DNA from 3 places in the [Ruminococcus] lactaris ATCC 29176 genome. Region 3 is predicted to be linked to each of the others. Evidence: predicted binding sites of a transcription regulator. Region 3 holds the regulator's gene; each other region holds the start of a gene.
What was found. Region 3 encodes Rex, which represses fermentation and respiration genes when NADH is low (regulators of the CRP and FNR family bind a similar motif). Its sites were predicted from a motif close to ATTGTTAANTANTTAACAAT; they were not measured.

Region 1 (11,138 bases), 810 kb from region 3:
CTGCCTCTGTCGGAGATGCCACACCGGTATAAATACATCCAAGAATGATCACCGGACTGAGCAGTGCAAAAGCACTGTCCTTTAACACCCTTAAAAGCCCCTTATCATGCAGCTTTCCGACCATTGCCAGCTTCTTTTCCTGATCTTCCCCATGCTTTTTACAATAGTAGATCGCGTACACCATCAGAAGACCGCCGATCATTACCCCCGGAATGATCCCTGCAATGAAGAGGTCACTGACTGATGCACCGGATGCCGTTCCATACATGATAAACGGAATACTTGGCGGAATAATAACACCCAGGCCGCCTGCAACCGCCACAAGAGCTGTCGAAAACTTCTTATCATATCCCATCTCCATAAGGATCGGGATCGTCATACTTCCTACTGCGGCTACCGTAGCCGGTGCTGATCCCGAAATCGCTCCGTAAAACAGACAGGTCACAACCACTGCACATGGCATCCCGGCGGTTCTCTTTCCCATAAAATAAGCAAATACATCAAATAATTTTCTTGAAATCCCACCCCGTGCCATGATAATTCCTGAAAGTACGAACATCGGAACTGCAAGCAAAGGGAAACTGTCGATTCCTCCAAGCATAGAACGGATGACATAAGTTCCGCTTGCTGTAAAGGACGGATCTACCGCTCCCGGAAGTACCGATGCAATTCCGAGAGATATGGATACCGGAATCGCAAGGATCAGACAGATCACAAAAATCAAAAATACAACCACCGCCGGCATATCATTCTCCTCCCTTCCTGAATACTCTCTTCCACTCAATGATCCATCTCTGGAATACCCGGATCGCTGACAGGATAAATCCCATCAACGGTGCTGCCTGCACATAGTACATCGGGATTCCCATTGCCGGGCTTGTCTGTCCATTTGCGATTGCAGACAACAGATATTTCCATGCAAACGGGATCAGATAAAGAAATAAGATCAGTTCAAATGTATGATTCACTCCTTTGAAAATGGCTTTTCCCCTCTTTGGGAACATCGCCACAAACTGCTCGATCTTGATAGAAATACATTTTTTCGTACAATAACTCACACTCAGGAATCCTGCCCAGATAAATATATACCGGGTCAGTTCTTCCGACCAGGAAAGTGAAGCTCCGAATATATATCTTGCAATGACCTGTATTCCCATGATCACTGCCATGGCTGCAAGTGCAATGACCAGTAATACTTCTTCCAGGTTCTCATCTAACCATTGTAATGCTTTTTTCATCTCATCACCTTTTCCTTAATTTTCATCATATCTTTTTCGTTAAAAAAAGACTATATCAAAAAATATATCATTTTTTATTTTTTCTGTCCATCCTCTCAATTTCTTCTGCCACCATAACTAAAAAGGATTCCCCGGATCTTTTTGTCGTATACTTCACACAAAAAAACTGATACCTCAGACTCCATCGATAACTCCCCCGAATTGATCCAAACTATCAGTTTTCTTTTTATTTTTCTAAATTCACTTATAAAGATGTCGGGGTCAAAAGCCCCCAACTTTGATGCCTACGGATTGCTCTCCGTGCTACGCACTCCCACAACCCTGGCATCTTATAAATCCATTAATAGATGATCATAGCTACAATTACTGCTGCCAGTGAACCGATCATTGGAGCAAGTACGGATGTCATAAATACATACCAGTAACTTTCTGCCAGTGACAGTTTCATCCAGCGGAGCTGTGCAACCATTCCACCTGCATTTGGCAGTGTATTCATACCGGTTGCACATGCCGGTGCCAGTCTGTGAAGTGCTCCTGCACTTGCACCCTTTGCAAGCAGACCGTCTGACAAATGTTCAAAGAACATGGCGATGGAAGAGGTTCCGCTTCCAAGGATACCGGCAAGGATATTCAGTCCGAAGAACTCTGTCAGATACGGGTTCATCTTCAGACCCATTACAAAGTTGATAATGGACTGGAATCCCGGACAGGACTGAAGTACGCCTGAAAATCCAAGAATCGCTGCTGCCATTACAGTTGCTCCGATTCCATTATTTACACCCTTTTCAAGAATCTTTGCCACACTTCCGACCTGTTTATGACAGAACAGAACAATCACAACAGAACCAACAAACATACTCAGTACAACGATTGCATTTGTATTCATATCTGTCAGGTTAGAAAGAGCAAGTACCAGTACTACAACCAGGATAAACGGGATCAGTGCTACCCAGAAAGACGGAAGATCATCTCTTGTCGGCTGGATCTTAACTGGCTGGGATTCATCGATTGCTGTTCCCTCTTTGATCGCTGCTTTTTTTGCTGCATGAACCATGTAAAAATATCCCACTGCAAAAGATACCACGAAAGCGACCCATCCAAGGATCGGTGCTGATCCCATGGAAGTTCCGAGATACTGTGCCGGCATGATGTTTGTAATATTGATGGCATACGGGATCATTGCTGAGCAGGTTGCTCCGATAAAGATGATTCCCGGAATCATACGGTATGGGTATCCTGCCTGCTTCATCATGATCGTTGCGATCGGTGCCAGTACGAAAAGTACTACAAATCCTGATACTCCCACATATACGAATACCGTTGTGATCAGTGCGATAGACAGGATAACTCGTTTTGCACCCATTTTTTCTGTAACTACATTTGCAATGGATTCAGCACAACCTGATGCTGCCATCAGTTCCCCAAACACTGCTCCGATTACAAGTACAAATACATTGTTCTGAATAAATCCTACATACCCCTCTGCATAAGAACTCAGTGATGTCCACCAGTCCATCCAGCTTGTCAGGATAATGATAAATGAAACCAGAATCGTAGATGTAAATACATCAAGTCCCTTCCAGATTGCTACTACAAAGATGATTGCTGCCAGCAATAATCCGATGACTGATATTGTTGTTGCCATAATTATTTGTCCTCATTCTCACCCACGATCCGAATCTTGCCAAGCGGCTTCCGGTATGGGTTCTTTCCTTCGTAAAAATGTTTATCAAGAAAGTCGATACACTTCTCAATATTCTGATCTGCCTTGATTACCTGAGAACCATGCGGTTCATTTTCAAAGAGATCCAGCTCCACGCGGTCTTCTCCGCAGACAGCTTTTACCTTTTCTGCCATGTAGACAGACTGATGATAGTCGATGACCAGGTCATTTGTTCCATGCTGAATCAGCATTGGCGGACAACTTTCCTTTACATGACTGATCGGGCTTACCTTACTTGTACGTTCCGGATAATACAGTGGATTATATCCCAGCAGCATCGTAAACATTGAGTCATTTGATTCTCCGTCACCCGGCATCATTCCCTTGCCTGCACCGGTCTGCTTACGCACTTCATAAATGTCTGTTCCGAACTGCTCTGCAGAACAAAGCTCACTGATCGTATACCATGCAATGGCACAGTCGATCTTTGAAGATGCTTTTACTCCGACATTCAGATCATCCATGTCTTCCTCGTCTGCTGTCACTGCCAGAAGCTGCGTCACTGTACCGCCTGCTGAATTTCCCCATACTGCAAACCGATCCGGGTCTAAATTCAGTTTCTCTGCATTGGCACGCAGATAGCGGATTGCTGCTTTTCCGTCGATTAGCTGTGCCGGCCATTTTGCTTCCTGTAAAAGACGATACTCTACCGTTGCAACTGCGTATCCCTGTGTCACAGGCAGACACATTGACTTAATGTAATGTGTCCTCTTGTGTCCCGCCGCAAAAGCTCCACCATGGAATACGATCACCAGCGGATATGGGCCTTCTCCGTCTTCCGGATAAAAAACATCCAGAATCTGGTTCGGTGACTCATCTGCATAGACAAGATCCAGTTCGGTCTTTGCAAACTGCGTGATATCCATCTCCGGCTCTGTCTTCAGAAATGTCTCTCTGTTGTTCATCCCTGTCATTTTCTCTCCTCCCAGTAATAATTCGAATGCTGTTTTATAAATCCTGATCCTTACAGACTCTTATGAAGCAGGCCAAGAACTGTTGTCAAATCTTCAATTCCCATCTGTCCCGGAGCGGATACTTTTCCAACTGCTCCAAATGTCAGTGCTGAACCGAATACTTCACCGCAAAGACGACTGATCACACCGGTTCCTGACATGGACATTGTAATGATCGGACGGTCTGCATATTCTGATGCCATTTCCTCTGTAGCAGAAAGAAGTGTCAGAACATCTTTCTTATTCTGAGGCATTACAGCGATCTTTGGAATATCTGCTCCTAATTCCTGCATTTTTCTTAAACGGGATACGATTTCGTCCTTTGCAGGAGTCTTATGGAAATCGTGATTAGAAGCAATGACTTTTACACCATTTGCATGTGCTGTCTCAACAACTGCTTTCACCGCATCATCTCCTGTAAACGCTTCTACGTCTACAAGGTCAACCAGTCCTGTTTTTGCCGCATTCTGATTCAGTTCTACATAAGTTTCTGTCTCAATGGATTTCTCTCCGCCTTCTTTGGATGTACGGAATGTGAACAGGATCGGAGTCTCACCAAGTACCTCACGAAGAGCTTTCATTGTCTCTTCTGTCTTTGCAAAATCGAAAATATCTTCATACCAGTCTACACGCCACTCAACAACATCGGCCTTTGTAGATTTGATAGTTTCTGCTGCTGCAAGGATTTCTTCTCTTGTTACCCCAACGATCGGTACACAGATTTTCGGGATTCCTGCACCAATTTCAATATTTCTTACTTTTACAGTATTCATAATACTATTCCTTTCTATGACTTCTTTGGAGGGGAACCCGCACCGGTCGTTCTGCTCCGGTACAGGTTTCATTTTTACAATTTTCTTATTTATGCTTCCTCTGCATTTTTCAGAAGTACACCATATCTTACATTTACAAAAAGTCCCAGTGCCACGCCTACTGCTGTAAGAACAATGTTCATTACCATAACCTGGGATGGCTGCATCTTTGCTGCTGCTGTAAGGATCGTGTAGTTACAAAGTGAGGATGCGATCATAATCAGAGCTGTGATCGTTCCCTTGATCTTCGGGAAAAGCATATTGCATACAGAAGTTGCGATCTGAAGCAGTCCGCCTGCTCCTGCCCATCCGATGATAAATGCTCCTGCGATCATCAGCGGCTTGCTCTGTCCTACCAGTACAACGATCAGTGTTGCCAGGCAGATCACCGGATATGCCACGATAAAACGTACATCTTTGATCTTTCTTGTCAGCAGTGCTGTCACAACCAGTGCGATCAGTGTTCCTGCTGAATAATATGTCTGCATGATGGACGGATCAGCCCAGCCTACATTCTCTTTTGCAAAGTTCTGTGCACAGTTAAGCCATAACTGGAATGTTCCCGTGCAGGTAAATCCGATCAGGATCATAGCTACAGACTCGATAGAGAAATGAGTATGTTTTAAGCTGTCGATCAGACCTTCCTTCTTTCCTGCTGCTTTCTGATCTGCATCAGGAAGTGGGAAAAGCATAACCAGTACAAGCAGTACTACATAAATAACACCGCAGATATAAAACAGCATATTATAGGAAACCAGTCCTGTAGCTGTTGTAGCAACAGTTGCTCCCAATACAAACGGAAGGATCATCTGTGCGATGGCAATGAAAAATTTAATTCCCATTGTAGCAACACCCGGTGCTTTGTAGATGATCTCTGCAACTGCCGGATAAATTCCTGTATCCAGGAAGGAGTTTGCAATACCTCCGATGATCGCACATACATAAGCGATCGTATATCCACCATTTGTTCCTGCATTAAATGCAAGTGCAAGACCGATCAGGTAGATTGCATAAGAACCACTTCCGATTGCAGTAGAAATGCGGCGTCCCAGTTTGTCAGATAACGGACCTGCAAACGGCAGGGCGATCAGACGTCCGAGTCCTAATGCCGCTGAGATTGCAGTGATCGCCATTGCCTCTACACCCCAGGATGCGGCAAGAGCTTCTTTTATAACAGCCTGTCCCAGAATGGAACAGCCAATACCATGGATAAAATAATTTAAATACAAAATCAATGCACTTGGCATATATTTCTTATTCATAATGATGATTCCCTCTCAATTCTCTTTCTGATCCTTAGTCATCATATCTGATGTTCAGGACTTCCTTCATGTGGTCGATCGGCATCTCTTTTCCTGTCCAGAGCTTGAATGCAGCAGCTCCCTGGAACAGCATCATTCCAAGTCCGTTCATTGTCTTGCATCCAGCTTCTTTTGCCATCTTACGCATCTTTGTCTCAAGTGGAGAATATGGTACATCAACAACGATCAGTTCCGGACGGAAGAATGACTTGTCAGGAACAACTGACAGATCCTCTAACGGCTTCATTCCAACACCTGTTCCGTTTACAAACAGGTAAGAAGAATCCATCTCTTCTTTTAATTTCTCTTTATCATCTAAATCATATAATGTAGCTTTGCACTCTGTCTTTTCATTGATCTTCTTTACAGTCTCTACTGCATTATCCCAGAACTTATCATGGATATTGAAGATGGAGATTTCTTTTACTCCGTCAAGTGCTGCCTGGATTTCGATTGCTGTTGCAGCTCCGCCTGCTCCGCAGATCGTCATTTTCTTTCCGATCACATCAATATCATTATCCTTTAATGCCTGCATAAATCCGATTCCGTCTGTGATATGTCCGATCAGTTTTCCGTTATCATTTACGATTGTATTAACTGCTCCACACATCTCTGCTGCCGGTGACAGTTCGTCCAGATACTGTCCAACTACTGTCTTATTTGGCATAGAAACGTTAGATCCTACCATCTTTAAAGCACGAAGTCCTTTGATCGCATCTTCCAGTGTGCTGTTGTCAACTTCAAATGCAAGGTAAGCATAATCAAGACCAAGTGTTGCAAATGCTTCATTATGCATTGCCGGTGAACTTGAATGTCTGATCGGGTAAGCCATAAGTCCGATTAATTCTGTGTGTCCTGTGATTCTCTCTGCCATGATTTTTCTCTCCTTTTAAATCTGATAGCCCTCTGCCATCTTTTAATATTAATATGAATGATAATTTTTTCACCGCTTCCTGCGGTATGTAGTTTGTTAATTATCAAACAACCTCTCTGCCTCCTATTATACGAGCATTTTTCCAATACTTCTAATATATCTTTTTTTTATTTTTAATAGCTTTTTGCTATCAGTTATAGTATACTTCTACTAACAGACCACTACTGTATGAAAAGAAAGGAGACTCCCTATGACACTCAATCAGATTCTCTATTTTCAGACCGTTGCCCGCCACCAGCACTTCCGCCTGGCTGCAGCCGAGCTGTCTATTTCACAGCCCAGCTTAAGCCGTTCCATCGCAGTACTGGAAGAGGAGCTTGGTATCATCCTCTTTGAACGAAAGGGGCGTACCGTCACCCTTACCAAATATGGGAAACTTTTTTTAGAGCATGCCGACCGGATTCTTGATGAAGTCCGGCTTGCCCAGAAGCATATGAAGAAACTGTCCGGGAATGCCGGTCATGTGGATATCGGTTATGTCTTTCCGCTTGCCGCACACTATATTCCCCATACAGTACGCAGATTTCTCAGTACACAGAAAAATAAAGACGTAACCTTTAATTTCCATCAGAGCCATACCGGAGAGATGATCCGTGGATTAAAAAATGAAAAGTATGATGTCATTTTCGGATCTTATGTAGAAGATGAACCAGACATCCAGTTCGTCCCTATCCTGAACCAGGAAATGATCATCATCACCCCTGTTGGCCACCCGCTTTCAAAAAAAGAGCAGGTTTCCATCCATGATCTGGAACATTACCCGCTCATCGGTTATGATCGTACTTCCGGTCTTGGACGCTTTACCAGCCGGACTTATACTTCCTATACACTCCATCCGAATATCATCTGTGAATCCCCGGATGAAAACGCCATTGCCTCTCTTGTTGCAGAAGATTTTGGGATTGCCCTTGTTGCGGATGTTGCGATCCTGGATCACTTCAAATTAGAAAAGCTGCATTTAAGTGATGTCACACTCCATCATACTGTATATCTCGCCTACCTGCGGGGGCATTATCAGATCCCTGCTGTCCGCAATTTTATTTCCTTTATAAAAAAAGAAGGAACTTCTCTGTGAGGTTCCTTCCCTTCTTCCAACGATCTATTCTCTGATATTTTTCCAGGATGCCCTGGGATTTTCTTACATTCCCCGCCTTTTTACATACTCTGCAAACTTTTGTACCAGCGGTGGATGGTACTTTTCCTTCCCCTGTGCCATATAAATATAGCGTTGCTGATCCTGGTTACGCAAAGGAACAACATCCACGTCCAACTGGGATAAGATGGGGATCTCCGGCATAATGGCAATCCCGAAATTCTCTGCCACAAGTCCTGCCATAGAACCGTCTTCTTCAATTTCATAAGCAATCTTGGGATTCAGCTTTGCCTGCTCAAACATCCGGTCCACCACTGGTCTCAATCCGCTGTTCGGTGTATAAAAAATCTGTGGATATGTGGCAGCCTGCTCCAGATCTACAGCTCTTTCATAAGAAAGAGGATGCCCCTTTGGTACAACAACCACTAATTTTTCTCTCCCCACCGGAGTAAAACCAATCTCCCCTTCCCGCTCTGCCATGGAACAGAAACCAATATCAAACCGGTCTTCTTTTAATCCCTGGATGATCTCTGAAGTATTTCCTACTGTAAACCGGAATTTTACTTTCAGCTCCTCATGAGTTCGCAGGAAATCTCCTACCAGCCTCGGTACAAATCCACTGCCAAGGGTATAAATATAAGCCAGCTCCACCACACCTTCTGTCTGTCCGGTCATGCTCTGTACTTTTTTCACCCCGGTATCCAGCGAATGGATTGCCTCATCTACATATTCTTTAAAGATCTTCCCATACTTTGTCAGAACCACACCACGTCCCTGCTTTTCAAATAGCTTTGTTCCGATCTCTTTCTCAAGAGAACTGACCGCATGACTCAGACTCGGCTGTGAAATAGACAGTTCTTCTGCTGCCTTTGTATAATGTTCTACTTCTGCAAGTTTGGCAAAATAATGCAACTGATTCAGATTCATTTCCGTATTTCCTCCGTCTTCCTGATTTTCCCTCTTTGTATAAAATATCACAATTCATAGATAATATCTATTAATTTTGCCGAAAATATGTATTTGTTTTATATTTTATTTTTTTCTATAATACAGGTTGTAAAACAGATTGTTAAGCAAATGTCAAGCAACCTCTCATGGCAGTTTACAATCAACATTTATAACAAGATTTATTCATTCACTATTTTAATTCAGGAGATTACTAATTATGAAAAAAGAGTATCAGCATATCTTTGAACCTTTTACAGTTCGCCGTATGACAATGAAGAACCGTATCATGATGACTCCAATGGGAACGAACTACGGAGAATCCAGTGGAGAAATGAGTTTCCTCCATATTAATTATTATGAACAGAGAGCCAAAGGCGGTGTAGGACTTATTATGGTAGAAAATGCCAGCGTCGATTCTCCGGAAGGTTCTAACGGAACCACTCAGCTCCGTATCGACCACGATAATTACCTGCCTCGTCTTTTCAAACTGACAGAGACGGTTCACAAGCATGGTGCATGTATCGGTATCCAGATCAATCACGCAGGAGCTTCCGCACAGTCTGCAAGAACAAATATGCAGCCGGTATCCGCTTCTGATATTCCGTCCAAAGCCGGTGGAGAGATTCCTCGTCCACTTTCTAAAGATGAGATCATGCGAATCGTAAAGAAATATGGGGAAGCAGCAAAGCGGGCTCAGATCGCCGGATTTGATACTGTAGAGATCCACGGAGGACATTCTTATCTGTTAAGCCAGTTCCTCTCACCGATCACAAATAAGAGAACAGACGAATTTGGCGGTTCTCTTGAAAACCGTGCAAGATTCGCACGCCTGGTCATTGAAGAAGTAAGAAGACAGGTCGGACCATTCTTCCCAATCTTCCTCCGTATCAGTGCTGACGAATTTATGGAAGGTGGAAATACACTGGAAGATTCTTTGGAATATCTGAAATATCTTGAAAAAGAAGTAGACGTAATCGATGTATCCTGTGGCCTGAACGGTTCAATTCAGTATCAGATCGATGCCAACCACTTCCCGGATGGATGGCGTTCTTACATGGCAAAGGCTGTAAAAGAGCGTTTCGGAAAACCATGTGTAACAATGGGAAATATTCGTGACCCACATGTTGCTGAAGATATTCTTGCAAGAGGTGATGCTGATCTGATCGGTATGGGACGTGGACTGATCGCTGATCCTGACTGGGTAAATAAAGTAGAATTTGGGGATGTTTGTGATATCCGTAAATGTATTTCCTGTAATATCGGATGTGCCGGAAACCGTATCGGAATCAACCGTCCGATCCGCTGTACTGTAAATCCGAATGTACCGGACGGAGAAGGATATAAGAAATTAAAAGTTAATAAACCTTGTAACGTAGTTGTTATCGGTGGTGGAACTGCCGGAATGGAAGCTGCCTGCACAGCCGCTGAAGTCGGATGTACAACCTTCCTTCTCGAGAAGAAACCATACCTTGGCGGTCTTGCAGCAGAGATCTCAAAGATTCCGGACAAGAAACGTCTTGCTGACTTCCCGAATTATATGATCCACCGCACAAATAACCTGAAAAATCTCTTTGCATTTACAAATACAGATGCAAATGTTGACTTTATCAAGAACCTGAAGCCAAATATCATTGTCAACGCAACCGGTTCTTCACCGCTGCTCCCACCAATCCCGGGACTGCATGAGAACATTGACAAAGAAGGCGGAAAAGTTGCTTCTATCCTGACCATGATCAATCATGTCAACGACTATCCGACTGACCTGACAGGAAAGAAAGTGGTTGTTATCGGTGGTGGAGCTGTCGGTCTTGATGTTGTTGAATTTTTCGCTCCACGCGGAGCAGATGTCAGCATCGTAGAGATGATGCCGATCATCGGAAATGGAATTGATCCGGTATCCAAAGTTGATATGGGTACATTAATGAAGAAATACGGCGTACATCAGATGCCGAATACAGCACTGAAAGAAGTCCGTCCGGACAACTTCCTTGTAGAAGCCGACGGAGAACTGAAAGAACTTCCATTTGATTATGGATTTGTCTGCCTGGGTATGAAAGCCGAGAATCCGGTTCTCCAGCAGGTAAAAAATGCCTTTGAAGATGATCAGAATATCGAGATCGTCAATATCGGAGACAG
Region 2 (11,138 bases), 1.1 Mb from region 3:
GGATAAGATCATCGGTTCAGCAGAAATCACAAAAGATGATGTTGTGCTGGAGATCGGTCCCGGAATCGGAACGATGACCCAGTACCTTGCCTGTGCGGCAAAAAAGGTGATCGCGGTAGAGATAGATAAGGCACTGATCCCGATTCTGGAGGATACCCTTTCAGAGTATGAAAATGTGCGGGTCATCAATCATGATGTACTGAAAGTCGATATCGCAAAACTGGCAGAGGAAGAAAATGGAGGAAAGCCGATCAAGGTCGTTGCCAATCTTCCGTATTACATCACGACACCGATCATTATGGGCTTGTTTGAGAATCATGTGCCGATCAAAAGCATTACAGTTATGGTGCAGAAAGAAGTGGCAGACCGGATGCAGGTCGGTCCGGGGACGAAAGATTATGGTGCATTATCGCTTGCTGTGCAATATTACGCAAAGCCATATATTGTGGCAAATGTACCTCCGAACTGCTTTATGCCAAGGCCGAAAGTCGGTTCTGCGGTGATCCGGCTGGAGCGTTATGAAAATCCTCCAGTCACAGTGAAGGATGAAAAGCTGATGTTCCGTCTGATCCGGGCTTCTTTTAATCAGAGAAGAAAAACGCTTGCCAACGGACTGAAAAATTCACCGGAACTGGACTATACAAAGGAAGAAATAGAAGCTGCGATCGAAGCGTTGGGGCGTGGAGCTTCTATCAGGGGTGAAGCACTGACCCTTGAAGAATTTGCGAAGCTGGCAGATCTGCTGTCAGAATGTCGTTTCTAAAATTTTCAGGCTGATGATTTCATAAAGATTTAATAGTCAGTTAATTGTATAAAAAGACTTATTTTAGTATAATAAAAAGGTCATACATGGAAAAGAGACAGAGAGAAGGAGGAATACGTACGTGGCAAAAGATATTAACAGCATATTTTTCGACATCACTCCTGAGATTGAAGAACTTGCACTCAAATGTGAGAAGAACAATGCGATTGAAAAAGAACTTTATACAAAGTATGAAGTAAAAAGAGGACTTCGTGATTTAAATGGTAAGGGTGTACTTGCCGGATTGACGAATATTTCGGATGTATGTGCATCAAAGATCGTGGATGGTATATCCGTTCCATGCGAAGGAAACCTGTATTATAGAGGTTATAATATCAAGGATCTGGTCAAAGGTTTCCTTGATGCAAAGCACCCGGGATATGAAGAGACCGCATATTTACTTCTGTTCGGAGAACTTCCGAATAAAGAAGAGCTGGCTCACTTTCAGGAGATGATGGCTGACCGCCGTATGCTTCCTCCGAATTTTGTGCGTGATGTTATCATGAAAGCACCGAGCCGTGACATGATGAACAGCATCACGAGGAGTATCCTTCAGCTTTATTCTTATGATGAGAAAGCGGATGATACAAGTATTCCGAACGTGCTGCGTCAGTGTCTGAACCTGATCAGCCAGTTCCCGATGCTGATGGTTTACGGTTATCACGCATATAATTACAGGATGGGAGAGGATCTTTATATCTATGCACCGGATCCGAAGCTTTCCACAGCAGAGAATATCCTGATGATGCTCCGTGAGGACAGAAAGTATACAGAGTTAGAGGCAGAGATTCTTGATATGGCGCTGGTACTTCACATGGATCATGGCGGTGGTAATAACTCGACCTTTACGACGCATGTGGTTACCTCTTCAGGTACGGATACTTATTCTACCATCGCTGCGGCAATGGCATCCCTGAAAGGTCCGAAGCATGGCGGAGCGAACATCAAAGTAACGCAGATGTTTGAGGATATGAAGTCTGTACTGACGGACTGGGGCGATGATGATCAGATCCGTGCTTATCTGGAGGCACTGCTGGATAAGCAAGCCTTTGATAAAAAAGGTCTGATCTATGGAATGGGCCATGCGGTTTATTCCATTTCCGATCCCCGTGCCGAGATCTTCAAGCGTTTTGTAAAGCAGCTTGCAGTTGAGAAAGGTCATGAGGCAGAATATGCACTGTATGAAAAAGTAGAGCATATGGCACCGGAGATCATTGGTGAGAAGCGTAAGATGTATAAAGGTGTTAATGCCAATGTGGACTTTTACAGCGGACTGGTTTACAGTATGCTGGATCTTCCGCCGGCATTGTATACGCCGATCTTTGCAGCGGCACGTATCGTAGGATGGAGTGCTCACAGACTGGAAGAGCTTAAGAATGTAGATAAGATCATACGACCGGCGTATAAACCACTTGCACCGTATCGTGAGTATATTAAATTAGATGACAGGTAATGATTAGATCATGAGAGATGAATTTTATTTTCCGTCGAAGGATGGTAATACTGAGATCCATACAATAGAATGGAAGCCGGCAGGAGAAGTGAAGGCGGTCGTTCAGTTGTGTCACGGGATGGTAGAATACATTAAAAGATATGATGAGTTTGCTGAATTTCTGTGCAGTCACGGATATTATGTAGTCGGGAATGACCATCTGGGTCATGGCAAGTCTGTGCAGAGCAAGTCAGAGTATGGATTTTTCAATGAAAAGTATGCGAATGCATGTCTGATCGGTGATATGCATACTCTGCGTCAGCGGACAGCAAAGAAGTATCCCGATGTTCCGTATTTTATGCTGGGACATAGCATGGGATCAAGTCTGTTGCGGCAGTATGTGCAGATGTATGGAAATGGACTTGCCGGAGCGATCTTTATGGGAGTAGTTGCGGATAAGCCGTATCATACACTTGTATCAGGAAGAAGGCTGTGCCGTTTTATGGCTGCATTCCGCGGCTGGCATTACCGGAGCAGACTGGTAGACCGCATGGCGGTTGGAGCTTTCAATAAAAAATACAGGCATCCTCAGACGAGAGCAGACTGGGTGACCAGTGACCCGCAGCGTCTGGAAGAGTATGTGTCAGATCCCCTTTGCTCCTTTATGTTCACTGTAAATGCGTATTACGGGATGTTTACGGGGATGATGGCGATGGAAAAGAAGGAAAGCATCTATATGATCCCGAAGAGTCTGCCAATCCTTTTTACGGCAGGAGCTGATGATCCTGTAGGTAATTTTGGAAAAGGTGTCAGAAAAGTTTATGAGATCTATCAGGCAGCGGGGATTCAGGATGTAAGCCTAAGACTGTATGCAGGAGACAGGCATGAACTGCTCAATGAGACGGATCGAGAGCAGGTATTTTCTGATCTGCTGGAGTGGATGGAAGAACGAAGATAAAAAGTGATAAGTTTATTTACATAAAAAGTAACCGTAATCCCAGGAGAGCAGGGAGATATGCTGCCCGGGGCGACGGTTACTTTTTGTCATTTACATATAAGGTGGCTATTGAGTGTTGGTAAAGAGAATATTTCTTCAATTATAATAATGATTAATCGTATCCACATAATGAAATACTAATTCTTTACTATTATGTTCCGCTTTTGTCAATCCTCGTAGTAATACGATTTCTGCCGTAATTTTTTCAGTGAATTTTTCTGACTGACCACTTAGTATAAATTGATTCGTGGCAGGATTAACGTACATCAATGTCACAGGAACATTCATCACCTTCATCAGATCCTGAGGTATTGGAGGTTCTATTGAATATACAGATCCAACTTCATTATAATATTCTAATATTTTCTTACCCTTTTCAGAAGTATCCTTTGAAATTTTATAAAAATATGACAATTTTTGTATGATGTCATCAATAGATACATTTGTATCAGGGATGATAGACTTGTATTTTTTATACACACGGTCCGAAGTTAAAATTTCTTTATAATCACTCATAAATGCCTCCAATATTTAGGGTATGGTAACAAGTGCAGTTTTTGTAAAAGTACCACCACCTACAACAGCTATTACTTCTGTAGAAAAAGCTAATCCATTAGTATTATCATAATGAACCCTAAATCGTACTGTAGCTTCAACAACAGTTCTAGCTTTAGTGTCTGTTAGTTGAACTGGAATCTCTTCTTGATATATAATATTCTGTTCAACCAGTTTGCTCATTTCATCTTGAGTAAAGTGATGATTTTCAGATTGAACTGTATCTATATCTGATGCAAAAGTAGATATTGAAAATAGCATTGATAATAAACAAATCACCGTAAGCATTGCAATTATTTTCTTTTTCATAAAAAATCTTTCTATAACATAAACTTAATAATATTCCCCATACAACATCCATAATTGCAACGTTTTATATGTAAGTAATGCTTAATACTAAGTTAGCATATCCCATTTAATTTGTCAATTATACTAAAACTTGAGTTTCCGCTTTCAAAAAATAAAAAAAATTGTGTTTTTGAAAGTGACATCTTGCATATACTATTAGCAGACAGTATAATAAGTACAGCGAAGCGGTTTCGAGAAATGAAAAAATTTCAATTTTTGAAAGCGGGTGAAGAAATCAAGGAATACCATGCCTTACACGCCTATGTGGAAGAACATTATCAGGAAGGCAAAACGAACTACCTGTTTGTAGACGAGGTTCAGATGTGTCCCAAGTTTGAGCTGGCAATCAACAGCCTGTACTCTAAGGGAAAATACGACATCTATGTAACAGGCTCTGATGCTTTCCTGTTGAGTGCAGATCTGGCAACTCTGTTTACCGGACGCTATATTGAAATTCATGTGTTTCCTTTCAGCTTTCAGGAATATTGCCAATATTATGATGATATTAGTGACAAAGATAAGCTCTTTGATGAGTATGCTATCAAGGGCGGTTTGGCAGGTTCCTATGCTTATAGAACCGAAAAAGACAGAACAAACTATATCAACGAGGTCTACGAAACGATTGTTACAAGGGATTTGGTACAGAAATATACTCTCCCGGACACTTTGGTTTTACAGCGTCTGAGCGAGTTCCTTATGGATAATATCAGCAACCTCACTGTTGTATTTTTCCCGTTGGTAATCAGGAATATAACATTGCCCCCGATTTTGTCTGATAAAAAGGCGTTAATTACATTGGCATGGGATACCCTGTGGCTTTTTCTTACGATTTTTGAAGTATGTAATCATTCGGGAGATAGAGAGGGAATGAGAGCTGGTTATATAGCTGCATTTATTCTTATGGCGGGAGTATGGCTTGTGTTTTGGGTGGCAAGGTATCTTCCGGTAAATGGATGGATAAAAGCAGGAACCATTTTAATCATAAGTTGTATCTGGATGGCATTTACAAATGATGTGTATGCATATTTCGCGGAACATAAAAAGCAATTAACAATACTTTCCACTCATTTTTCTGATTGGACAAATCATATTTGTGTGAATGCAAATGTCTGTACTCTGATTTTGATTTTTGGAGGTATAGCAGGTGGTGGTTTATTAGTATATGGAATGATCAATAGGAAGTGAAAATGCTTAAAGTGATATGAAGCAGCGAAGTCAGTGGTCAGGGGCGAAGCCGATACACCGCAGGGAAGTTTTTAATGGAACGGACACAGACACGAAAGCAAAATCAGAACCCGAAAATCTGCTCTCTATTTGCTCGAAAGGCAGACAGGGCAGATATGGGGACAGTGAAAACCCTCACAGCATCGGCTGTGAGGGTTTTCGTGGTTTTTATAGTTATCTAAAGGAATGAGAGTAAAGTGCTGGCACTTCCTGTGCCATACTTTATGAGGGGGAGATAGTTGTTCATCAACTATCTGAGTATTAGTATAGACAAAATGTGTGTCAAAAATATGAGTAAATTCTAAAACAAACAGAAAAAATATAAATATCTCATTAAGAAATTAGAAAAACTTGATAATCTAAGTAAAAAATGATAAACTTATCACGTAACTGATGGATCTATGTGGAGAGTGGGAACCTCCGCAGAGGGTTCAAATAAAAAAGGAGAAAAAGTTTATGAACAGAGGAAAAATGAAAAAAGTTCTTGCACTTATGCTGACCTTCATTTTTGTAATAAGTGCAACCGCATGCGGTGGAGCAACGAAGTTTGATGCAGAAGCTTATGTAAGAGGCGTAATGGATGCTAATTATAAGCAGAAATATGACGAGTATGCGAAAGCCCGCGGTATTTCAGAAAAGGATGCAAAGGCAGAGATTGAGGATACATTAGACGAGCAGGTCGATACAGAGCTGAGCGGACTGGAAGCTCTGGGAGATTTTACAGAGGAAGAAAAGCAGGAATACAAGGATATGCTTGTAAAGATTGATAATCTTGCAAAATACGAAGTAAAAGAAGCCAAGGAAGATAAGGATGGCAATTTTACAGTAACGATCGAGGTAACTCCGTCTGATGTATATCAGACTCTGGAAGATAATTCAACTGCAGTTGCACAGGAGATGATGGATCAGGGACAGGATGTAAGCCAGGCGGATGCAAGTATGTTCCAGGATCTGCTGATCCAGAGTATGCAGAAGTCGATCGATGGTAATACATATGGTGATACAACGACGATCGAAATTGCTGTAACAAAAGATTCTGATGGTCAGTACGGAATCAGTGATTCTGATATGGAGAAGATCTCCACAGCCCTGTTTCCGGGATCAGTCTAAGAATAGAAAGTCAGTCTGAAAAATCAGATGAAATGAAAAGGTTCTGTCATGGAAGTACCGGAAAGATAGTCTTCCAGACAGAACCTTTTTATCTGTATGAGATAAGAGTGAGGATGAGACAAGAGTGATAAGAACGGAGAAAACCCGCTGACCTTTCGGCCAACGGGTTTTCGGTTTTTTATAGTTATCTAAAGGAATGAGAGTTAAAGTCTGACACCCCGGGTCTGCCGGGATGCCATCACTTTATGAGGGGGGAGATAGTTGTTAATCAACTATCTGACATTTAGTATAATCATAAAATGTGTCCAAATTATGTTTAATTTATAAAAGAAAATTAAACTTCCTTATGATTTTATTAAGAACTAAAATAGTGATTCTTTGTCAGATTCGGAACTAAAAGACAATATATATAAAAAAATAAGCAAGAAATCAGAAAAAAGTAAAGCCCATTTTTTATTGGAAATAAAGGGAAAATTAAGAAAATAAAGAGTGGAAAGGAAAACTAAAATTGTTAAAAATAGACATTTGAAGGGCGATGTTTATTGATTAATCATATAAAATAACCTATAATAAAAACAAATTGATAGAAAATTATCAAAGTATAATAAGAACTGCACAAAAATATTGAAGGAGGAGCTATATGTTAGATCAAACCTACTATAAAAAAGCAGATGAGATCATTTCGCAGCATGGACTTGAACCGGCTTCACTGATTCCGATCATTCAGGACATTCAGAGTGAATATCGGTATCTTCCACCGGAACTTCTGAGGTATGTGGCGAAGAAACTTGGGATCAATGAAGCAAAGGCATACAGTGTGGCAACATTTTATGAAAACTTCTCTTTTGAACCAAAGGGAAAGTACATTATTAAAGTCTGTAATGGAACTGCCTGTCATGTCAGAAAGTCAATTCCGATTTTGGAACGGCTTTATAGTGAACTTGGACTTTCAGAAGAAAAGGCGACAACGGACGATATGTTATTTACACTGGAGACAGTTTCCTGTCTTGGAGCGTGCGGACTTGCTCCGGTTCTGACAGTAAATGATAAGGTTTATCCGGGAATGACCCCGGATGCTGCGGCAGAACTGATTCACGAATTGAGAGGAGCGGAATAAGTATGGAAAAAATTACGAGCAGAGAAATACTTCATCAGATTCGTGAAGAGGCGGCAAAAAAGATCAGCGACAGCCGTTGCAGGATTTTGATCTGTGCAGGAACCGGGTGTCTGGCAGGCGGATCAGGTGAGATATACAGGCGGATGAGCGAACTTGCAGAAGAAAATCCGGATATTGACGTGGAATTTGGACCGGAGATTGCTCATGGTAGTGGCCCGTTGGAAGTGAAGAAAAGCGGATGTCACGGATTCTGTGAAATGGGACCGCTGATGCGGATCGAACCGGCAGGAATCCTTTATACAAAAGTAAAGCCGGAAGACTGCAATGAGATTTTCCACAGAACGATCGAAAAGGGAGATGTTATCCGTCATCTTTTATTTAAGCAGGATGGGATTGAGTATAAAAAGCAGGAAGAAATCCCGTTTTATAAAAAGCAGACGAGAAATGTACTGAAAAACTGTGGACATATTGATGCAGAACATATAGAAGAATACATTTCCACCGGAGGATATGAGGCATTAGAGAAAGTCCTGTTTGAGATGACACCGCAGGAAGTGGTGGAAGAGATTTCAGCATCCAATTTAAGAGGAAGAGGAGGCGGTGGATTCCCAACGGGATATAAATGGTCACAGGTAGCCCGTCAGGAAGAAAAGACCCGCTATGTAGTCTGTAACGGTGATGAGGGAGATCCGGGAGCATTTATGGACCGGAGTATTATGGAAGGAGATCCGCATAAGATGATCGAAGGAATGATGATCGGGGCTTATGCGGTAGGAGCCAGAGAAGGTTATATTTACGTGAGAGCGGAATATCCGCTGGCGATCAGCCGTTTGAAACGGGCAATTTCACAGGCAGAGGAAAGCGGTCTTTTAGGCGATCATATTTTAGGAACAGATTTTTCATTTCGCCTACATATTAATCGCGGTGCAGGAGCATTTGTCTGCGGAGAAGGAAGTGCATTGACTGCGTCCATTGAGGGAAAAAGAGGTATGCCGCGTGTCAAACCGCCAAGGACGGTGGAACAGGGTCTGTTTGGAAAGCCGACGGTTCTTAATAATGTAGAGACCTTTGCCAATGTTCCGATGATCATTAATAAAGGAGCAGAATGGTTCCGTTCCATCGGACCGGAAAAAAGTCCGGGAACAAAAGCATTTGCATTGACAGGAAGTGTTCGGCATACAGGTCTGATCGAAGTGCCGATGGGAACGACCCTGCGGGAAGTGATCTACGATATTGGTGGTGGCATCAAAGGAGACGGAGCGTTCAAAGCGGTGCAGATCGGAGGTCCGTCAGGAGGATGCCTGGTGTCGAAAGATCTGGATGTCAGTCTGGATTTTGATTCATTGAAAAAAATGGGGGCAATGATCGGTTCGGGCGGACTGGTTGTGATGGATGACCATACGTGCATGGTGGAAGTGGCGAGATTCTTTATGAATTTTACGCAGAATGAAAGCTGTGGAAAGTGCGTGCCATGTCGTGAAGGAACAAAGCGTATGCTGGAGATCCTGGAGCGGATCGTGGCAGGAAATGGAAAGCTGGAAGACCTTGATCTGCTGGAGGAACTGGCGAACATGATCACAGAAACTGCACTGTGCGGTCTTGGAAAGAGTGCGGCACTTCCGGTTATGAGTACGCTGAAAGTATTCCATGATGAGTATGTGGAGCATGTGGTTGAAAAGAAATGTGCCTCCCATACCTGCACTGCATTACGAAAGTTTATCATCAGTCCTGAGCGGTGTAAAGGATGTTCAAAATGTGCGAGAAACTGTCCGGTCGGTGCGATCAGCGGAAAGATCAAGGAACCATTTACGATCGATACGGAAAAATGTATCAAATGTGGAGCATGTGCGAGTGCCTGTGCATTTGGTGCGATTCATATTGAAGGGTAGGAGGAACAGAGTATGGGCTATATGACAATTAACAACAGGAGAGTGGCTTTTACAGATGAAAAAAATGTCCTCTCAGTGATCCGAAAGTCGGGAATCGATCTTCCTACGTTCTGTTATCATTCAGAACTGTCAACCTATGGGGCGTGCAGGATGTGTGTGGTGGAAGATGAACGTGGAAAGGTATTTGCATCCTGTTCAGAAGTACCACGGGATGGTATGGTGATCTATACAAATACACCAAGATTGCAGCATCACAGGAAAATGATCATTGAACTGCTGTTGTCATCCCATTGCCGTGACTGTACAACGTGTGCCAAAAATGGAGTCTGTACGTTACAGAAGCTGGCAAGCCAGTTGGGTATTTCAGAGATCAGATTTGAAAATCATAAGAAACCACTTCCACTGGATACCTCTTCGGATTGTGTAATAAGAGACCCCAATAAATGTATTCTCTGTGGGGATTGTGTGCGTACCTGTGATGAAATCCAGGGACTTGGCATTCTGGATTTTGCTTTCCGGGGTTCAAAAATGCAGGTTATGCCGGCATTTAACAGAGAGCTGGCAGAGACTGACTGCGTAGGCTGCGGACAGTGCAGGGCGGTCTGTCCGACCGGTGCGATCAGTATCCGGCAGGATGTTGATCCGGTATGGAAAGCGTTGGCGGATAAGAATATCAGAGTTGTGGCACAGATCGCACCGGCTGTCCGGGTGGCGATCGGAGATAAATTTGGAATCCCGAAAGGTGAAAATACACTGGGACGCCTGGTGGCAGCTCTGCGACATATGGGATTTGATGAGGTATATGATACAAATTTCGGGGCAGACCTGACGGTAATGGAAGAGTCAGCAGAATTGCTGGAGCGTTTAAAATCCGGTAAGAATCTTCCGTTATTTACTTCCTGCTGTCCGGGCTGGGTGAAGTTCTGTGAGAACCGTTACCCGGAATTTCGGGAAAATATTTCCACCTGCCGTTCTCCGCAGGCAATGTTCGGAGCATTGCTGAAGGAAGAAGCCCGGATGAAAGCGGCAGAAGCGGAAAAAGAAGGACGAAGCCTCCGCAAGACGGTTGTGATCTCGATTATGCCATGTACGGCAAAAAAAGCAGAGATCAAAAGACCGGAGCATTTTACAGAAGGGCAGCAGGATGTAGATTATGTACTGACCACGACAGAAGTGACCCGTATGATCAAAGAAGCGGGAATAGATCTGTCGCAGATCGAACCGGAGGCACTGGATATGCCGTTTGGTCTGTCTTCGGGGGCAGCAGCGATCTTTGGAGTAACGGGTGGTGTGACCGAGGCAGTTCTGAGACGTCTGGTACACAGCAGCAGGATGGAAGATCTGCAGGACATCAGCTTTACGGGAATCCGCGGGATTGAAGGAATCAAAGAAGCCTCCATCCAGCTTGAGGACAGAACGGTGAAAATTGCAGTGGTGAATGGTCTTCGCTGTGCAGAAACACTGCTGGAGAGGATCAAAGCCGGTGAAGTCCAATATGATTTCGTAGAAGTGATGGCATGTAAAAGAGGCTGTATTGCCGGTGGTGGACAGCCGGTGCCGATCGGACCGAGGACGAAACAGGCCCGGCTGGATGGAATGTATAAGATCGACAGCATGGCACAGATCAAGAGATCCGATGAAAATCCGATCATTGCAGAGGTTTA
Region 3 (11,138 bases):
AGTTGCAACCGAGGCAGAAGAACAGAATCTGATCCTGAAAAAGCATGAAGAAGAACTGCAGGCAGTTCAGAAAGAAATAGCAGAGTGTAATGCAAAGATTTCAGAGAATGAACGGGAACTTGAACGGTTACAGAAAGAGCTGCGTGAAAAGCAGGAAAAACTGAAAATCGGCCAGACCGCTTATCACAGAGAGTCGTCCAGGCTGGAATCCCTGAAAAATATTACAGAACGCTACGATGGCTACGGCAACAGTATCCGGAAGGTGATGGCAAAGAAAGAGCAGGAACCGGGGCTGATCGGAGTTGTTGCAGATATCATCAAGGTAGAGCAAGAATATGAGATTGCGATTGAAACTGCACTTGGCGGCAGTATTCAGAATATTGTAACCGACAATGAGAATACTGCAAAGAGGATGATCGAATTTCTGAAAAGGAATAAGTTCGGGCGGGCAACGTTTCTCCCACTTACCAGTATGCGGGGAAGTGGAGGAATCCGCAATGCAGAGGCCTTAAGAGAACCGGGAGTGATCGGACTTGCGAATACACTGGTTCATGTAGAAAGCAGATTTAGCGGACTTGCGGAACAGCTTCTTGGAAAAACTATCGTGGTCGATCAGATTGACCATGGAATCGCAATCGCAAGAAAGTATCGTCAGACACTCAGACTGGTGACTCTTGAAGGGGAACTGATCAATCCGGGCGGCTCCATGACCGGAGGTGCATTTAAAAATTCCAGCAATCTGCTGAGCCGACGCCGGGAGATAGAAGAATTTGAAAAGACGGTAGTGATGCTGAAGACAGAGATGGATACTTTGGAAGAAGAAGTACGCAAGGTGAAAGATCTGAGAGCCGGAATCTACAGCTCTACGGATGAGATCCAGCAGACGCTCCGGAAGGCTTCTGTTGTGGAGACGACTGCGAGGATGAATGTTGAGCAGACGCAGTTAAAGCAGTTAGAGGCCAAGCAGAAATATGACGGTTATCAGAAAGAACAGGAAAGTCTGCTGCAGGAACTTCAGGAGATTACGGATAATGAGGATTCGATCCAGATGGAATTAGAGACCTCTGAAAATATGGAGAAGGAGTTGAATGAAAAGATCAGTCAGCTTCAGATCCGGTTAGAACAGACAAAAAAAGAAGAGGGATCACAACTGAAGCAGACAGAGGAAGTACATCTTTCACTTGCAAGTCTGGAGCAGCAGGATAACTTTATTTTGGAAAATATGATCCGTATTGAGGAAGAAATCCAGAAGTTCTGCAATGAACTGGAAGAACTTGGTGAAAGCCGGGGAAATGCATCTGAGGAGATCCGGGAAAAAGAAGAAAAGATCCGGGAATTACAGCAGACCATTGAAGAGTCGAAAGAGCTGTTTGAGGAGATCAGGCAGGAGATTCACGGTCAGACTTCAAAGAGAGAAGAACTGAATCAGAAGAATAAAGATTTTCTGAGGCTCCGTGAAGATTTGTCAAAGCATATTGCAGATCTTGATAAAGAGACGTTCCGTCTGAACAGTCAGAAAGAGGGATATGAAGAAGCATCTGAAAAGCAGATGAATTATATGTGGGAAGAATACGAACTCACCTATAATCATGCGATGGAGCTTCGGAATGAAAAGCTGACCGATCTGGCAGAGATGAAGCGGCAGATCCAGGTTTTGAAAAATGAGATCCGTAAACTTGGTACAGTTAATGTAAATGCGATCGAAGACTATAAAAATGTGTCGGAGAGATATACTTTCCTCAAAGGGCAGCATGATGATCTGGTAGAGGCTGAAGCATCACTTGTGCAGATTATCGAGGAACTGGATACTGCAATGCGGAAGCAGTTTACCGAGCAGTTTGCAAGAATCGCAAAAGAATTTAATGAGGTATTCCGTCAGTTATTCGGAGGAGGAAAAGGTACACTGGAGCTGATGGAGGACGAGGATATTCTGGAGGCGGGGATCAGGATCATTGCCCAGCCACCGGGAAAGAAGCTGCAGAATATGATGCAGCTTTCAGGAGGCGAAAAAGCACTGACGGCGATTTCGCTGTTATTTGCAATCCAGAATCTGAAACCGTCACCGTTCTGTCTGCTGGATGAGATTGAGGCGGCACTGGATGATAATAATGTAGACCGGTATGCACAGTATCTTCATAAACTTACGAAGCATACGCAGTTTATTGTTATCACGCACAGAAGAGGAACCATGGCGGCAGCAGACCGTCTGTATGGTATTACGATGCAGGAAAAGGGAGTATCTACGCTGGTATCGGTAGATCTTCTGGAAGACCAACTGGAGAAGTAGGAGGCAGAAATGGGAGAAGAAAAGAAAGGATTTTTCAGGCGACTGGTATCCGGGCTTACAAAGACCAGGGATAATATCGTATCAGGAATGGACAGTATTTTTCATGGATTTTCCAGGATTGATGACGATTTTTATGAAGAACTGGAAGAAACCCTGATCATGGGGGATCTTGGCGTACGGGCGACTATGGATATCATAGAAGATCTGAAAGAAAAAGTAAAAGAACAGCATATAAAAGAGCCGTTGGAATGCAGGCAGCTTCTGATCGACAGTATCCGGGAGCAGATGGATGTAGGTGAGACAGCGTATGAGTTTGAAAACCGGACATCTGTAGTATTTGTGATCGGAGTGAATGGTGTAGGAAAGACAACCACGATCGGAAAGCTTGCAGGAAAGCTGAAAGATCAGAATAAAAAAGTAATTCTTGCAGCAGCAGATACATTCCGTGCAGCAGCAGGAGAACAGCTCAGGGAATGGGCGAACCGTGCCGGTGTTGAAATGATCGGCGGGCAGGAAGGTGCAGATCCTGCGTCAGTTGTCTATGATGCGGTAGCAGCCGCAAAAGCAAGAAAAGCGGATGTACTTTTGTGTGATACAGCAGGCAGACTGCATAATAAGAAAAATCTTATGGAAGAGTTAAAGAAGATCAACCGGGTAATCGACAGAGAATATCCGGATGCTTTTCGTGAGACACTAGTCGTATTAGATGCCACGACGGGACAGAATGCTCTGGCACAGGCAAAAGAATTTAATGAAGTGACAGACATTACAGGAATCGTTCTTACGAAAATGGATGGAACTGCAAAGGGTGGAATTGCTGTAGCGATTCAGGCAGAACTGGGTATCCCGGTAAAATATATCGGAGTTGGTGAGACAATCGATGATCTGCAGAAGTTTGATTCGGAAGAGTTTGTAAAGGCACTGTTCTACAGGGAGGAAGAAAAAAATGATGACATTGGAGAAATTTGAAGAAGCAAGTGAACTTGTCAAGAAAGTGACAAATCCTACAAAGCTGGTTTTCAGTGAGTATCTCAGCACGCAGACGGGAGCAAAAGTATATCTGAAACCGGAAAATATGCAGCATACAGGAGCATACAAGATCAGGGGAGCTTACTATAAGATCAGTACGCTGACAGAGGAAGAACGGAACAGAGGACTGATTACAGCTTCTGCCGGCAACCATGCACAGGGAGTTGCATTTGCAGCAAGAGAATTTGGATGCAAGGCAACGATTGTTATGCCGACAGTTACACCTTTAATCAAGGTAAACAGAACCAAGAGCTATGGGGCAGAAGTTGTACTTCATGGGGATGTATACGATGATGCATATCAGTATGCCTGCAAGCTTGCAGAAGAAAATGGCTACACATTTGTGCATCCGTTTAATGATCTGGATGTCGCTACCGGTCAGGGATCGATTGCAATGGAGATCGTACAGGAACTTCCGACAGTTGATTATATTCTTGTCCCGATCGGTGGCGGTGGTCTGATCACCGGAGTTTCAACACTTGCAAAGATGCTGAATCCGAAGATCAAAGTGATCGGAGTTGAACCTGCAGGGGCAGCCAGCATGACAGCAGCACTGAAAGCAGGGGAAGTTGTAGAACTTGATTCTGCCAATACGATTGCAGACGGAACGGCTGTAAAGGAAGTCGGAGATCAGAATCTGCCGTATGTTCAGGAAAATGTAGATGATATTCTTCTGGTAGAAGATGATGAGCTGATCGGAGCATTTCTGGATATGGTTGAGAATCATAAAATGATCGTAGAAAATTCGGGCCTTCTTTCTGTGGCAGCACTGAAGCAGCTTGACTGTAAAGGAAAGAAAGTTGTCTGTGTACTGAGTGGAGGAAATATGGATGTGATTACCATGTCCTCCATCGTTCAGCATGGACTGATCCAGAGAGACCGTATTTTCTCCGTATCCGTGCTTCTTCCGGATAAGCCGGGTGAGCTTGCACGCGTGGCAGAGACGATCGCAAATGTCCAGGGTAATATTATCAAACTTGAGCATAATCAGTTTGTAAGTACGAATCGAAACGCAGCGGTAGAACTTCGTATCACCATGGAAGCATTTGGAACAGACCATAAGAAGAAGATTCTTGAAGCACTGGATGAAAATGGATTCAGACCAAAGACAATCAGTGCGAAATTATATTAAAAGTCAGGAAGGACAGATTCCTGATCCTTAAACTCTTCAGTTAAAGAGCAACAGAAAGTACAATCTGACAGTTAGATGCAGACAGCAGAAAGAGGGAAACAGAAAAATGGAAAGAAAAAAGCCAGAAGCAGGAGAAAAATATCGTCATTTTAAAGGTGGTATTTATGAGATACTGCATTGTGCCATATCGACAGAGACGAGAGAAGAAATGGTTGTCTATGTAGCGGTGAACAGAACAAAGGGAAAAGTTTTTGTGAGCAGACTGGTGAATTTTATGAGTCCATTAATCCGGGAACAGGCAGATGAGTGGGGACAGAAATATCGTTTTGAAAAGATAGAAGAAGTTGCTCCGATTTGTGAATCCGAGGCACTGCAGGATGATATGACGATGATTCTGGAATTTCTGGATCTTGAAAAAAATGAAGAAAAACTGGAATATCTGAAAAAGCACAGGCTTGTACTGAGCGAACGATTTCTGACGGCGGCTGCAGAAAGTCTGGAATATGCAGAACGTGAAGAATCTTTGGAAGAACGGTATGCAGGGCTGGTTCGGTTTCTGCAGATGAAGAGCAGATATGAGAGCGGGAGATTAAGGTAGAAAATTTGTAGTTGTTGGGGTGATACGCTTGTAAATCAGAAAGCTTCTTTGTGGCGAAGCGGACGCGGAAAGCAGGGACATTCCTTCGCGGTGCAGGCCCGCTTTACCTCAGCCCGTTGACCGTTTGTAACTCGAAAGTGGAAATCTTCGTGCAATGGCACTCGATTTACTTTCTCTAACAAACGCTGCAAAGTGTCTTCGGAACGCTCCCTGCTAATGCACCTGCTCAGGAATACCCTGCTTTCCGCTGGTAGTCACAGTAAGAAGTTTTTTTCTGACTCCACAGCGTAGTCACTCAACAATGCAAATTTAAAAAGAATAGAAAAAAGCCGGATGGCTATTGACTAAGATACTCGATCGTAAAGATGTCGGGGGCAAAAGCCCCCGACTTTGATGCCTACGGATTGCTCCGTGCTACGCACTTCCACAATCCTACCCAATATTCGCATATCGTGGGATTATCATCCCACTTTTATGCTCATATCGGGGCGGAGCCTAAGGTCTTTCACCCACCTATGAGCAAGCTCATGTGGGCTTAGACCTTTTGACCCTGGCATCTCGTAAATATTGTATTTACTATTTGATGGAGCATTTATCTTCGTCGATAGCCATCCGGCTCTTTATTTCTTATTGGAATTTCGTCTTTGTTGGGAGAAAATGTTCTGGTATGAGGGAAAATTTTCTGATTTGAAAAGCCTAATATCCACCCTTGCTGTTGCGTGAGCAGTGCATTGACAAGGAGCGTTCCGAAGACACTTTGCCCAACTTGTTAAGGAACGTAAACAGGAGTGCCTCTGCACGAGTGTTTCCACATTCCTGTTACAAGTTGTCAACGGGCTGAGGTAAAGCGGGTCCTGCACTGCGATGCAACAGCAAGGGCGGATATGGACGCTCTTCTGTCAAAAAGCCTTCCTGATACCGAATCATTTTCACCCCAACAAATACAAATTTATTACACGTCCTCCGCCAACTCTTCCCACCGCTCGTACAAGGCTTCCAGCTTTTCCTCATTTTCAGCCCGCTCGGTAGAAAGTTTCTGACATTCGATGGAGTTGGAGTAAATTTCTTCTTTTGTCAGTTCTTCATCGATTACGGTATTTCGTTCTTCCAGCTTTGCAATTTCTTCTTCTGTCTTTTTCAGATCGTTTTTGCGTTTCCGCTCTTTTGCCTGCTGCTCTTTCTGCTCCTGCCAGCTCAATTTGGATTCTGTCTGATTGTCGGAAGAAGATTCCGAGGGAGCAATACCGGCAGATACGGCAGGGGCAGATGCGTATGCCCGGGTCAGTTCTTCTTTCTTTTCAAGATAGTAGTCATAGTTTCCGATATAATTTACAAAAGTCTGATTGACAAGCTCCAAAATGCGGGAACAGGTCTGATTAATAAAATACCGGTCATGGGAGACATAAAGAACCGTTCCGCTGTAGTTGTTCAGGGCTTCTTCCAGGATTTCCTTGGAGGTAATATCCAGATGGTTGGTAGGTTCATCGAGAATCAGGAAATTTGCCTCGGACAGCATCAGCTTTGCGAGGGATACACGTCCTTTTTCGCCACCGCTGAGTGTACGGATTTGTTTAAAGACTTCCTCCCCGGTAAACTGAAATGCAGCAAGTGTATTGCGGATCTGCGTATGAGTCAGGGATGGGTAGTCATCGGAAATTTCATCGAAAATCGTCTTTTCATCATGAAGGACGTGATGTTCCTGATCGTAATATCCGATTTTGACTTTTGATCCAAGCGTGAAAGATCCCTCGTCTGCAGAGACTACTTGGTTGATAATTTTTAACAGGGTAGTTTTTCCTGTACCATTATCACCAATGATGGCAACGTGTTCCCCGCGATGGATCTCAAAGCTGATATCCTGAAAAAGTTGCTGGCTGTCAAAGCGTTTGGACAGATGTTCAACTGTCAGGACGTCCGATCCGCTGATACAGGACGGCTCAAGAGAAAAGTGCATTTCGCGGACGCTTTCAACGGGCTTTTCAACAGGAGTGATACGGTCCAACATTTTTTCCCGGCTTTCAGCCCGCTTGATGGATTTCTCCCGGTTGAAAGAACGAAGTTTCTCGATGACTGCCTGCTGATGCTTTATTTCACGCTGCTGGTTCATGTATTCTTTCAGGCGGGCATCACGGATCTGTTGCTTTTTCGCTGCATAGGCTTTGTAGTTTCCCATATACATACGAATATGAGCCTGATCGACCTCAATGACTTTTGTTACGACACGGTTCAGAAAATACCGGTCATGGGAAACAATCAATACGGCTCCTGAATAATTTAAAAGATACGTTTCCAACCATGCAATGGAACTAAGATCCAGATGGTTGGTCGGCTCGTCCAGTAAGAGGATATCAGGGCTTGTCAGAAGCAGTTTTCCAAGAGAGACTCGTGTCTTCTGACCTCCTGAGAGGGTATCGGTCTGCTTGGAAAAATCATCCTCTGTAAATCCAAGCCCCTTCAGGACACCAGTGATTTCACTTTCACAGGCATAGCCATTTTTGGCCTCATATTCAGACTGAAGCCGGTTGTATGTATCCAGCCGGTTTTTCAGATCTTCCCCGGTTAAGGATTTCAGTTCCTGCTCGATGGAACGAAGCTGGGCTTCCATTGCAAAGATATCGGCTTTTGCACTTTTTACTTCCTCATAGATTGTATTGCCGGATGTCAGATCCTGACGCTGTGCAAGATAACCGAGAGTCTTCCCTTTGGCAAGAATAACATCGCCACCGTCCAGGGGTTCCTCCCCGATGATCATTTTCAGAATCGTAGATTTCCCGGCACCATTGATCCCGACAAGAGCTGCCTTCTCCCGGTCTTCAATATGAAAAGAACCGTCGCAGACAATGGTATGTTCGCCGAATGCTTTATTCAGATTGTGACAGGCTAAAATCATAATCAATAAACTCCTTATATCATAGTTCTTATTTTAAAATGGCTCTTCATTATTATAAAACTCCAAGTATCTATTATATCGAAAATAGCCGAAAATACAAGAAGTAGGAAAGTAAAGTTTGACAGAAGTTTAACTATTCTATATAATGTTGGGTAGATTATGATGTGGAGGGCAATGGAAGTGGAACAAAGAAAAATATCACGTGCCGTAATTTCCAGGCTTCCAAGATATTATAGATATTTGGGAGACCTGCTTGAAGCGGGTGTAGAGAGGATCTCATCCAATGACCTGAGTAAAAAGATGCAGGTAACAGCATCCCAGATCCGGCAGGATCTGAACAATTTCGGTGGATTTGGACAGCAGGGATATGGATATAATGTAAAGTACCTTTATACGGAGATTGGAAAGATACTGGGACTGGATAAGGATCATAACTTTATTATTATCGGTGCCGGTAATCTTGGACAGGCACTGGCAAATTATGCATCATTTGAACGGAATGGATTTATTTTAAAAAGTTTATTTGATGTGAATCCGCGTCTTGAGGGAGTGACGATCCGGGGAATCCCTGTCAGAATGCTGGATGAACTGGAAGGATACCTGCAGGAAAATGATATTGAGATTGCAGCTCTTACACTTCCCAAGTCAAAAGCGGAGGAAGTAGCGGATGTCCTGGTAGCGAATGGGATCAAGGCCATTTGGAATTTTGCACATACGGATCTTACACTTCCCAAGGATGTCATTGTGGAGAGTGTACATCTTGCTGACAGTCTGATGAAATTGTCTTATAATATCAGCCAGCACAATGAAATTCAAAAATAGCAGAGGACTGCTGCGGGTATGGTCATAGCTGGACCGGTCCGCAGCAGTTTGTCTTTAAAAGAAAGGGGACTGCTCATGAGATATTTACCGGACGGAGAACAGATGAAGAAAGCAGATCAGTATACGATCCAGCAGATCGGTGTACCTTCTGTGGTTCTTATGGAGAGGGCAGCATTAAAAATTGTTGAAGTACTGGAAGAAAAGAAAAAGGATTTAAGGCGACCACTGATCGTATGCGGCAGTGGAAATAATGGCGGAGATGGATTTGCTGTGGCAAGACTTCTGGCTGAAAAGGGCTGCCATGTGGATGTGCTTTTTACGGGAAGAGAAAGCTCTATGACGGAAGAATGCAGATTGCAGGCTCAGATCGACAAAAATCTCGGGATTAATTTGTTTACAGAAATCCCCGAGAAAGAGTATACTGTGATCATTGATGCAATTTTTGGCGTTGGTCTGTGCAGAGAAGTTGCAGGACACTACAGAGATGTGATCGGATGGATGAACCGGCAGACGGCACAGAAGGTTGCAGTGGATATTCCATCAGGAATCTGTTCTGCTACAGGAAAGGTGCTTGGTATTGCATTTCAGGCGGAACTGACAGTATCTATGGCATGTCAGAAGCGTGGCTGTGCTTTGTATCCGGGACAGATCTGTGCGGGAGAGGTTGTTCCGGTAACGATCGGGATTGATCCCGAGTACTTTTTTGAACAGAAAAGTGTCTGCATGACCTATGATAAAAAGGAGCTGGGAAATCTGCTGCCGGAAAGAAAAGAGGATTCGCATAAGGGCAGTTTTGGCAGAGTCCTTATGATCACCGGCAGTCCGGGAATGGCAGGAGCAGCTTATCTTTCAGCTACAGCAGCGTATACGGTTGGTGCCGGACTTGTCCAGATCTATACAGCAGAAGAGAACAGGCAGGTACTTCAGGGACTTCTTCCAGAGGCGATCATTTCCTGCTATAGAGAGTATGATGAAGAGAAACTGGATCAACTGATCGGGTGGGCAGATGTCATCTGTATCGGCTGTGGATTAGGACAAAGCAGTAGATCAGAAAAGATTTTGCTGCATACAATAGAGAAAGCAAAGTGTTCCTGCGTGATTGATGCAGATGGACTGAACCTTCTTGCAGGAAGGAAAGATCTGTATAAAAAACTTGGGAAAAATATGATCCTCACCCCTCATATGAAAGAAATGTCCCGGCTGACAGGAATCTCTGTATCAGAAATTGTAGAACGGCGGTTTGAAGTACTTCACCGGTTTACCGAGGAATCCCCGTGTATCTGTGTCTTAAAAGACAGCAGGACGATAGTTGCCCAGAAAGACAGGCAGAACTTCCTTAATCTGGCAGGCAATGCAGCCATGGCAAAAGGCGGTTCGGGAGATGTGCTTGCGGGTGTGATCACCGGACTTCTCGCACAGGGAATGGATGGATTTCAAAGTGCAGTGACAGGCGTTTTTCTGCATGCCTGTGGTGGAGATGAGGCAAGGGATAAAAAAGGTGGTTACAGTGTTCTCGCAAGGGATCTGATCCATGGAATACAGGTAGCGATGAAGAAAGCAAAGGAGTGTAACTAAATGAAGAAATACAGCAGAGTTTGTGCATATATCGATTTGGATGCCATTGCATATAATATGGAGCAGATGAAAAAGCGGATTGGCGAAGACGGAAAACTGATCGCAGTCATCAAGACCGACGGATATGGTCATGGGGCAGTTCCGCTGGCGAAAATGTTTGAAGAGATGCCATATATCTGGGGCTATGCTGTTGCATGTATGGGAGAGGCGGGTGTCCTGCGTGAACAGGGGATCAAAAAGCCGATTCTGGTACTGGGATGTGTCTTCCCGGACGAATACGAGGAGATGGTAGAAAAAGAGATTCGTGCTGCGGTTTATACTGAAGAAATGGCACGGGGAATGTCAGAGGCTGCACAAAGACTTGGAAAGACTGCGTATTTTCATATTAAGATTGATACCGGAATGGGAAGGATCGGATTCCCGGTAACGGAAGAAAGTGCATCTTCCATTGAACGGATCAGCAGGCTTCCGAATGTGCAGACAGAGGCAATGTTTACGCATTTTGCAAAAGCCGACGAGCTGGATAAATCTTATACGTTAAAGCAGCATGAGAAATTTTTATGGATGAAAGAACTGATGGAGGAACGAAATGTTCCGATCCGGTATTTTGACTGTGACAACAGTGCCGGAATCATTGATTTTCCAGATCTCAAGCATGATATTGCGAGAGCGGGAATTTCCATTTACGGAATGTATCCATCAGACGACGTGGATCAGAATGCAGTGAGTCTGCGTCCGGCTCTGCGTCTGGTCAGTCATGTCAGTTTCGTAAAGGAAGTAGGAAAAGGTACATCGATCAGTTATG

Region 1: the regulator Rex is predicted to act here: its motif matches at 6,994-7,013, upstream of NQ541_RS02925 (shikimate dehydrogenase).
Region 2: the regulator Rex is predicted to act here: its motif matches at 7,048-7,067, upstream of NQ541_RS11710 (complex I 24 kDa subunit family protein).

Annotation. Positions count from the first base shown of each region.
Region 1 covers NZ_CP102292.1:603,086-614,223, reverse strand. Annotated here, with positions in the region: gene NQ541_RS02955 (TRAP transporter large permease) at 1-745, opposite strand, end outside; gene NQ541_RS02950 (TRAP transporter small permease) at 747-1,238, opposite strand; gene NQ541_RS02945 (GntP family permease) at 1,579-2,883, opposite strand; gene NQ541_RS02940 (alpha/beta hydrolase) at 2,886-3,875, opposite strand; gene aroD (type I 3-dehydroquinate dehydratase) at 3,926-4,687, opposite strand; gene NQ541_RS02930 (MFS transporter) at 4,777-5,988, opposite strand; gene NQ541_RS02925 (shikimate dehydrogenase) at 6,023-6,901, opposite strand; gene NQ541_RS02920 (LysR family transcriptional regulator) at 7,152-8,036, shown strand; gene NQ541_RS02915 (LysR family transcriptional regulator) at 8,100-8,981, opposite strand; gene NQ541_RS02910 (oxidoreductase) at 9,220-11,138, shown strand, end outside.
Region 2 covers NZ_CP102292.1:2,506,398-2,517,535, reverse strand. Annotated here, with positions in the region: gene rsmA (16S rRNA (adenine(1518)-N(6)/adenine(1519)-N(6))-dimethyltransferase RsmA) at 1-763, shown strand, start outside; gene NQ541_RS11740 (citrate/2-methylcitrate synthase) at 885-2,255, shown strand; gene NQ541_RS11735 (alpha/beta fold hydrolase) at 2,266-3,192, shown strand; gene NQ541_RS11730 (hypothetical protein) at 3,328-3,747, opposite strand; gene NQ541_RS11725 (hypothetical protein) at 3,763-4,095, opposite strand; gene NQ541_RS12995 (ATP-binding protein) at 4,333-5,319, shown strand; gene NQ541_RS11715 (hypothetical protein) at 5,815-6,468, shown strand; gene NQ541_RS11710 (complex I 24 kDa subunit family protein) at 7,109-7,585, shown strand; gene nuoF (NADH-quinone oxidoreductase subunit NuoF) at 7,588-9,474, shown strand; gene NQ541_RS11700 ([FeFe] hydrogenase, group A) at 9,487-11,138, shown strand, end outside.
Region 3 covers NZ_CP102292.1:1,408,499-1,419,636, reverse strand. Annotated here, with positions in the region: gene smc (chromosome segregation protein SMC) at 1-2,287, shown strand, start outside; gene ftsY (signal recognition particle-docking protein FtsY) at 2,297-3,256, shown strand; gene ilvA (threonine ammonia-lyase) at 3,234-4,448, shown strand; gene NQ541_RS06705 (DUF1653 domain-containing protein) at 4,555-5,046, shown strand; gene abc-f (ribosomal protection-like ABC-F family protein) at 5,999-7,936, opposite strand; gene NQ541_RS06695 (redox-sensing transcriptional repressor Rex) at 8,117-8,758, shown strand; gene NQ541_RS06690 (bifunctional ADP-dependent NAD(P)H-hydrate dehydratase/NAD(P)H-hydrate epimerase) at 8,834-10,333, shown strand; gene alr (alanine racemase) at 10,334-11,138, shown strand, end outside.